Regions from separate parts of the Streptomyces sp. CWNU-52B genome, predicted to be linked through region 2. Evidence: riboswitches for the same ligand, from Rfam matches in the RefSeq annotation. Region 2 holds a riboswitch; each other region holds the start of a gene.
What was found. A riboswitch is a leader RNA that binds a small molecule or an ion and turns the genes downstream of it on or off. The one in region 2 is predicted to bind thiamine pyrophosphate.
Positions count from the first base shown of each region.

Region 1 (2,259 bases), on a different contig from region 2:
AAGAAGCCGCCGCGGCACCTCGCCGATCTCACGCCCGCCGAGCGTAAAGAGGCCGTTGCCGCGATCGGTGAGAAGCCGTTTCGTGCCAAGCAGCTCTCGCAGCACTACTTCGCGCGGTTCGCGCACGATCCGGAGCAGTGGACCGACATCCCGGCGGGGTCGCGTGCCAAGCTCCAGGAGGCGTTGCTGCCCGAGCTGATGACGGTCGTGCGGCATCTGTCCACCGATGAGGAGACCACCCGCAAGACCCTCTGGCGGCTCTTCGACGGCACCCTCGTCGAGTCCGTGCTGATGCGCTACCCGGACCGGGTCACCATGTGCATCAGCTCCCAGGCGGGCTGCGGGATGAACTGCCCGTTCTGCGCGACCGGACAGGCCGGCCTCGACCGGAACCTGTCGACGGGCGAGATCGTGCACCAGATCGTCGACGGCATGCGGGCGCTGCGTGACGGGGAGATCCCCGGCGGCCCGGCGCGGCTCAGCAACATCGTCTTCATGGGCATGGGCGAGCCCCTCGCCAACTACAAGCGGGTCGTCCAGTCCATCCGGGCCCTCACCGACCCCGAGCCGGACGGGCTCGGACTGTCGCAGCGCGGTATCACGGTGTCGACCGTCGGCCTGGTCCCCGCCATCAACAGGTTCGCCGACGAGGGCTTCAAGTGCCGCCTCGCCATCTCCCTGCACGCACCGGACGACGAGCTGCGCGACACCCTCGTCCCGGTCAACACACGCTGGAAGGTCCGGGAAGTACTGGACGCCGGCTGGGAGTACGCGGCCAGGTCGGGACGCCGGCTCTCCATCGAGTACGCGCTCATCCGGGACATCAACGACCAGGCGTGGCGTGGTGACCGGCTCGGGCGGATGCTCAAGGGCAAGCCCGTCCATGTGAACCTGATCCCGCTCAACCCGACACCCGGCTCCAAGTGGACCGCCTCGTGGCCCGAGGACGAGAAGGCCTTCGTCGAGGCGATCGCCGCCCATGGTGTGCCCGTCACCGTCCGGGACACCCGTGGCCAGGAGATCGACGGGGCGTGCGGGCAGCTCGCGGCCACCGAGCGGTAGTCTGGCTGGAAGTACGTACATCTTCATATTCCGACAGGGGAGCGCCACAGCGCTGAGAGTGCGGGACAGCCCGCAGACCCTCTGAACCTTGCCCAGGTCATTCTGGGTAGGAAGTTCGGTCACTACTCAAGCTGTTGCGCCCTGCCCGGGATCCGACCGAGGTCCCGGGCAGGGCCGCGTCTCTTCCTGGACAACCCAGGAGGAATCCAGTGAGCACCACGAGTACCGCGAGCACCACGAGCACCACGAGCACTGCGCGTACCGCTCAGAAGATCACCGCCGTGGTCGTCGCCACCGGGCTCGGCCTCGTCGCGCTCACCGCGTGCGGTTCGTCGGACTCCGGCTCCGGCGACGGGGGCTCCGGGTCCAAGACCGTGACCCTCGTCAGCCATGACTCCTTCGCCTACACCAAGGACGTGCTGAAGGCGTTCGAGAAGGAGTCCGGGTACAAGGTCAGGGTCCTCAAGGACGGCGACGCCGGGCAGGCCGTCAACAAGGCGATCCTCACCAAGGACAACCCCCAGGGCGACGTCTTCTTCGGCGTCGACAACACCCTGCTCTCGCGCGCGCTCGACAACGGGCTGTTCCAGTCGTACGAGGCCAAGGGGTCGAACCTCGTCCTGCCGGAGTACCGGGTCGACCAGGACAAGCACCGGGTCACACCCATCGACACCGGCGACATCTGCGTGAACTACGACAAGGCCTACTTCAGCGAGCACGAGCTGGCCCCGCCGACGTCCTTCGACGATCTGGTCAAGCCCGCGTACAAGGATCTTCTCGTCACCGAGAACGCCTCCACGTCCTCGCCCGGCCTCGGCTTCCTGCTCGGCACCGCCGCCAAGTACGGCGACAAGGGCTGGGCGGGGTACTGGAAGAAGCTCAAGGCCAACGGCGTGAAGGTCGTCGACGGCTGGGAGCAGGCCTACAACGAGGAGTTCTCCGGGTCCTCCGGCGGCAAGAAGGCCAAGGGCGAGCGGCCGCTCGTCGTCTCGTACGCCTCCTCCCCGCCCGCCGAGGTCATCTACGCCGACCCGAAGCCGAAGACGGCGCCGACCGGCGTCGCGGACGGCACCTGCTTCCGGCAGGTCGAGTACGCGGGTCTGCTGAGCAACGCGAAGAACACCGAGGGAGGCAAGGCGCTCATCGACTTCCTCATCACCAAGCGGTTCCAGGACGACATGCCGCTCAACATGTTCG
Region 1 is NZ_JBLFJV010000027.1:221,137-223,395, forward strand. It holds gene rlmN (23S rRNA (adenine(2503)-C(2))-methyltransferase RlmN) at 1-1,062, shown strand, start outside; TPP riboswitch at 1,088-1,193, shown strand; gene ACLVWQ_RS25580 (thiamine ABC transporter substrate binding subunit) at 1,335-2,259, shown strand, end outside.
Region 1: linked by a shared signal. The riboswitch ahead of ACLVWQ_RS25580 (thiamine ABC transporter substrate binding subunit) and the one ahead of thiC (phosphomethylpyrimidine synthase ThiC) in region 2 are both predicted to bind thiamine pyrophosphate.

Region 2 (2,259 bases):
ATGACACCGCGGAGCCGGCCCACCACGACCACGGCCAGGGCGAAGATGCCGGCGAGCAGCGTCATCGGCAGCCTGCGGTTCACATCGGTGACCGAGTACTGGAGCTCCTTGGGGGCGTCGGGCGCGTACGCCACGATCACCTCCTGGTCCTGCTTCAACTGCCGTGAGGAGTCGGGCTGGACGATCTCCGTGAAGGTACGGCCCTTGTCCTTGCCGGAGTCGACCCGGATGGTCGCCTTCTTGCAGGTGCCCGAGTCCTGCTGCTGTGCGGACGAACCCTCCGCCGTCGAGGTGTCGCCGGTCGGCGTCTCACCCGAGGCGTTCACGGACTTGCAGTCGACCTTGTCGACCTTGGTCACGGTGGCCTGCTGGGTCTGCCGGTCGAAGCCGACACCCGTGCGCTCGTGACCCGGGGCGCCGCCGGGCCAGAGCACCACGAGTCCGACGACGACCGCCGCGGCGAAGGGGATCAGCACCGCGGCGATGATCTTGCGCAGGTGCATGGAGACAGGGGCCGCGGGACCGTGGCTGTGCGAGTGACCGTGTCCACCGCCGACCGGTCCGTCGCCTCCGCCCCCACCGGGCTGGTCGCCCCCGCCGCTCCCCCCGGGGCCATGGGATCCGTATCCCGGTCCGCCCCCGTGACCATGGCCGTCGTGGCCGTGTCCATGGGGTGGTTCGGACGGCGGAAGCGGGGGCTGCTGCGTCGTGGTCACCGACCGATCATCGCAAGAACGAGAGGGGCCCACTGTTCACCGCGCCCATTGTGACGCTAGCGTGGAGGCACCTTTGCACACGCGGGAGCTCGGAGCACCGGGCTGAGAGGGCGCTGACCTCCGTATCCGCGATGTTTCACGTGGAACATCGCCGGACGGAAAACGCTGCGTCGACCGCTGAACCTGTTACCGGGTAATGCCGGCGTAGGGAGTAGGTCTCATGACCAACAAGGACGTACGCACGCCTGCCTCCAGCGAGACGACCGGGGCGCTCACCCCGGTCGAGGGCACCGAGGGGGCTGCTTCGCCCGACAGCGGCGGGGCGACTGCCCCGCCCCGGAACGGCGCATCCGCGAACGGCGCATCCGCGAAGTCCATCGGCTGGCACAAGGGGTATGTCGCGGGCTCACGCCCCGACCTGCGGGTGCCGGTCCGTCAGGTGCATCTCACCAACGGCGGGTCGGTCACCCTGTACGACACCTCCGGCCCGTACACGGATCCGGACGTCGACACCGACGTGCGCAGGGGACTGGCGCCTCTGCGCGAGAACTGGATCATCGCCCGCGGCGACACCGAGGAGTACCCGGGGCGCCCTGTGCGCCTTGAGGACGACGGGATCAAGCACACCTCACCGCGCGGCGGGCTGCGCAATCTCGACGCGGTCTTCCCCGGGCGTCCGCGCCTGCCCCGCCGGAGTCGCGACGGGCAGGCGGTGACCCAACTCGCGTACGCGCGGCGGGGCGAGGTCACGCCGGAGATGGAGTACGTGGCCATCCGGGAGAACGTCTCTCCCGAGGTCGTCCGCGAGGAGATCGCGGCAGGCCGAGCAGTGCTGCCGGCCAACGTCAATCACCCGGAGATCGAACCGATGATCATCGGTAAGCGATTCCTGGTGAAGGTCAACGCCAACATCGGCAACTCCGCGGTCACTTCCTCCATCGAGGAGGAGGTCGAGAAGATGACCTGGGCGACGCACTGGGGCGCCGACACGGTCATGGATCTGTCGACCGGACGCAACATCCACACCACGCGGGAGTGGGTGCTGCGCAACTCCCCCGTGCCCATCGGCACGGTCCCGCTCTACCAGGCCCTGGAGAAGGTCGACGGGCGCGCCGAGGAACTCACCTGGGAGATCTACAAGGACACGGTCGTGGAGCAGGCCGAGCAGGGCGTGGACTACATGACCGTCCACGCGGGTGTGCGCCTCCCCTTCGTTCCCCTGACCGCGAACCGCAAGACCGGCATCGTCTCGCGCGGCGGTTCGATCATGGCGGCGTGGTGCCTGGCGCACCACAAGGAGTCGTTCCTGTACGAGCACTTCGAGGAGCTCTGCGAGATCCTCGGCGCGTACGACGTCACGTACTCGCTCGGGGACGGCCTGCGGCCCGGCTCGATCGCGGACGCCAACGACGCCGCGCAGTTCGCCGAGTTGCGCACGCTCGGGGAACTCAACAAGGTCGCGAAGCGTTTCAACGTACAGACCATGATCGAGGGCCCGGGGCATGTCCCGATGCACAAGATCAAGGAGAACATCGACCTCCAG
Region 2 is NZ_JBLFJV010000047.1:69,379-71,637, forward strand. It holds gene ACLVWQ_RS31595 (YibE/F family protein) at 1-716, opposite strand, end outside; TPP riboswitch at 788-944, shown strand; gene thiC (phosphomethylpyrimidine synthase ThiC) at 937-2,259, shown strand, end outside.

Region 3 (2,259 bases), on a different contig from region 2:
GACGGTCACGCTCATGCGGGCTGCTCCGTGAGTGCGGCGGCGTCGAGCGCGGAGGCCGCGAACCGCCCGGGGGTGAACGGGCGGGCCTCCTCCGGGAGTTCGCCGGTGACCAGGGCGTGCGCCAGGGCGTCGCCGGTGACCGGGGTCAGCAGCACGCCGTTGCGGTGGTGGCCGGTCGCCAGGAGCAGCCCGGGAAGCCCGCTGGGGCCGAGCAGGGGCGCGTTGTCGGGGGAGCAGGGGCGCAGTCCGGCCCGCGTCTCGGTGAGCGGCAGTTCGGTGATGCCGGGGACGAGTTCATGGGCGTCCCGCAGGAGTCCGTACACGCCGCCCGCGGTGACCGTGGTGTCCCAGCCCAGCTCCTCGCTGGTCGCGCCGACGACGAGCTCGCCGTTCTCGCGCGGCACCAGATAGACGTGGCTGCCGCGGACCACGGCCCGCACGGTCCGGCTCAGGAAGGGCCCGTGCCGCTCCGGCATGGTCAGCCGCAGTACCTGTCCCTTCACCGGACGCACCGGCGGCAGTACGTGCTCGGGCACGCCCGCCAGCCGTCCGCTGAGGCTGCCCGCGGCGAGGACGACCTGCCCCGCGGCCCGTTCGGTGCCGTCCCTCGTGAGGACTCCGGCGGCCCGGCCCCCTACGACGGTCAGGCGCTCGGCCCAGGTCCGGTGGAACTGCACACCGGCCCGTTCGCAGGCCGTGACCAGGGCTCTGGCGAGCCGGCGCGGATCGATCTGGTGGTCGCCGTCCACCCGCAGCCCGCCGCGCACGCCCGGCGCGAGCATCGGCTCCAGACGCCGGCACTCACGGCCGGTCAGCCACTGGGACTCCAGGCCCGAACGCTGCTGAAGGGTGTGCAGTTCGCGCAGCTGCGCGCGGTCGTCGGCGTCGAGCGCGACGGTCAGCGTGCCGCACCGCCGGTAGCCCAGCTCCTCGCCGGTCGCCTCGGTCAGCTCGGCGACGAAGTCCGGATAGCGCCGCGCCGAGGCGAGGTTGAGCCCGAGCAGGGTCTGCTCGCCGTGGTGCAGCTCGGTGACGGCGGCCAGCATCCCGGCCGCGACCTGCGCGGCGCCGCCGCCGGGCGCCGGATCCACGACCGCGGTCGTGAACCCGCGCCGGGCCGCCCGCCAGGCGGTGACCAGACCGATGATCCCGCCTCCGACGACCAGGACGTCGGCAGAACCGGCCGAATCGGACGCACGTGGAGAGGACACAGGTGGAGATGAGGATGAAGGTGCTTGCGGTGTACGCGACATGGGCGTCCAGCCCCTCCCTTCGCCGGCATGACCCGGATCAGGTTCGTACGGTCGGAGGCCGTCCCAGCCTCCCTCTCAGCCCGGTACGTCCGGGCTCCCGCGAGTGCTTTACGTTGGCCACCCTAGCTCTTCGTCCCGCACCGCAGTAAGGGAGCCGCACGGCATGGCCCGCTCGCTCGACGGACTCGTCCTCGCCCCCGTGGCCGACCAGGCACCGGGTCAGGTGGGGGCGCGCACCCGGTTCGCGTACCACGAGGAGGACGGCCTGATCTGGGCCGAGTACGCGGGCGGCGACGTCGTACGCGGCCACCTCGTGGGTACCCGCGAGGGCGACCGGCTCGACTTCCGGTACGTGCAGTTGAAGGCCGACGGCACCACCTCCTCGGGGCACTGCGTGTCCCAGGTCACCGAGACCGCCGACGGCCGGGCCCGGCTGGCGGAGACCTGGCAGTGGGAGTCCCAGGAAGGCAGCGGGACAAGCGTGGTCGAAGAGGTCACCGCGGACTGACGCGGACCGACGCTGTGCAACAGCTCACCGGTCGCCCCCCTGACCGTCGATTTCACCCGTGTCTATGGTGATCGGGTGAGCGAGCTGACACAGGAACCGGGTCCGGCGGCGCGGGAGCGCGTCGTGATCGTCGGTGCGGGCATGGCCGGGGTGCAGACGGCCGTGGCCCTGAGGGAACGGGGCTTCGGCGGGAGCGTGACCCTGATCGGCGCGGAGCCCCATCAGCCGTACGACCGCCCGCCGCTGTCCAAGGCCGTCCTGCTCGGCAAGGCCGAGGGGTCCGCCTTCGACGTCGACTTCGAGGCCCTCGACGTCCGGCTGCGCCTGGGGCTCGAAGTGACCGGCGTACGCCCCGCCCGGCGCGAACTCGACACGGCGGAAGGGCCCGTCCCGTACGACGTCCTGGTCCTCGCCACGGGAGCGGAACCGATCCGGCTGCCCGGCACCGAGGGCGTACCCGGAGTGCATCTGCTGCGCACCCTCGACGACGCCGAGCGG
Region 3 is NZ_JBLFJV010000044.1:121,739-123,997, forward strand. It holds gene thiS (sulfur carrier protein ThiS) at 1-9, opposite strand, end outside; gene thiO (glycine oxidase ThiO) at 12-1,211, opposite strand; TPP riboswitch at 1,251-1,364, opposite strand; gene ACLVWQ_RS30210 (hypothetical protein) at 1,417-1,761, shown strand; gene ACLVWQ_RS30215 (NAD(P)/FAD-dependent oxidoreductase) at 1,837-2,259, shown strand, end outside.
Region 3: linked by a shared signal. The riboswitch ahead of thiO (glycine oxidase ThiO) and the one ahead of thiC (phosphomethylpyrimidine synthase ThiC) in region 2 are both predicted to bind thiamine pyrophosphate.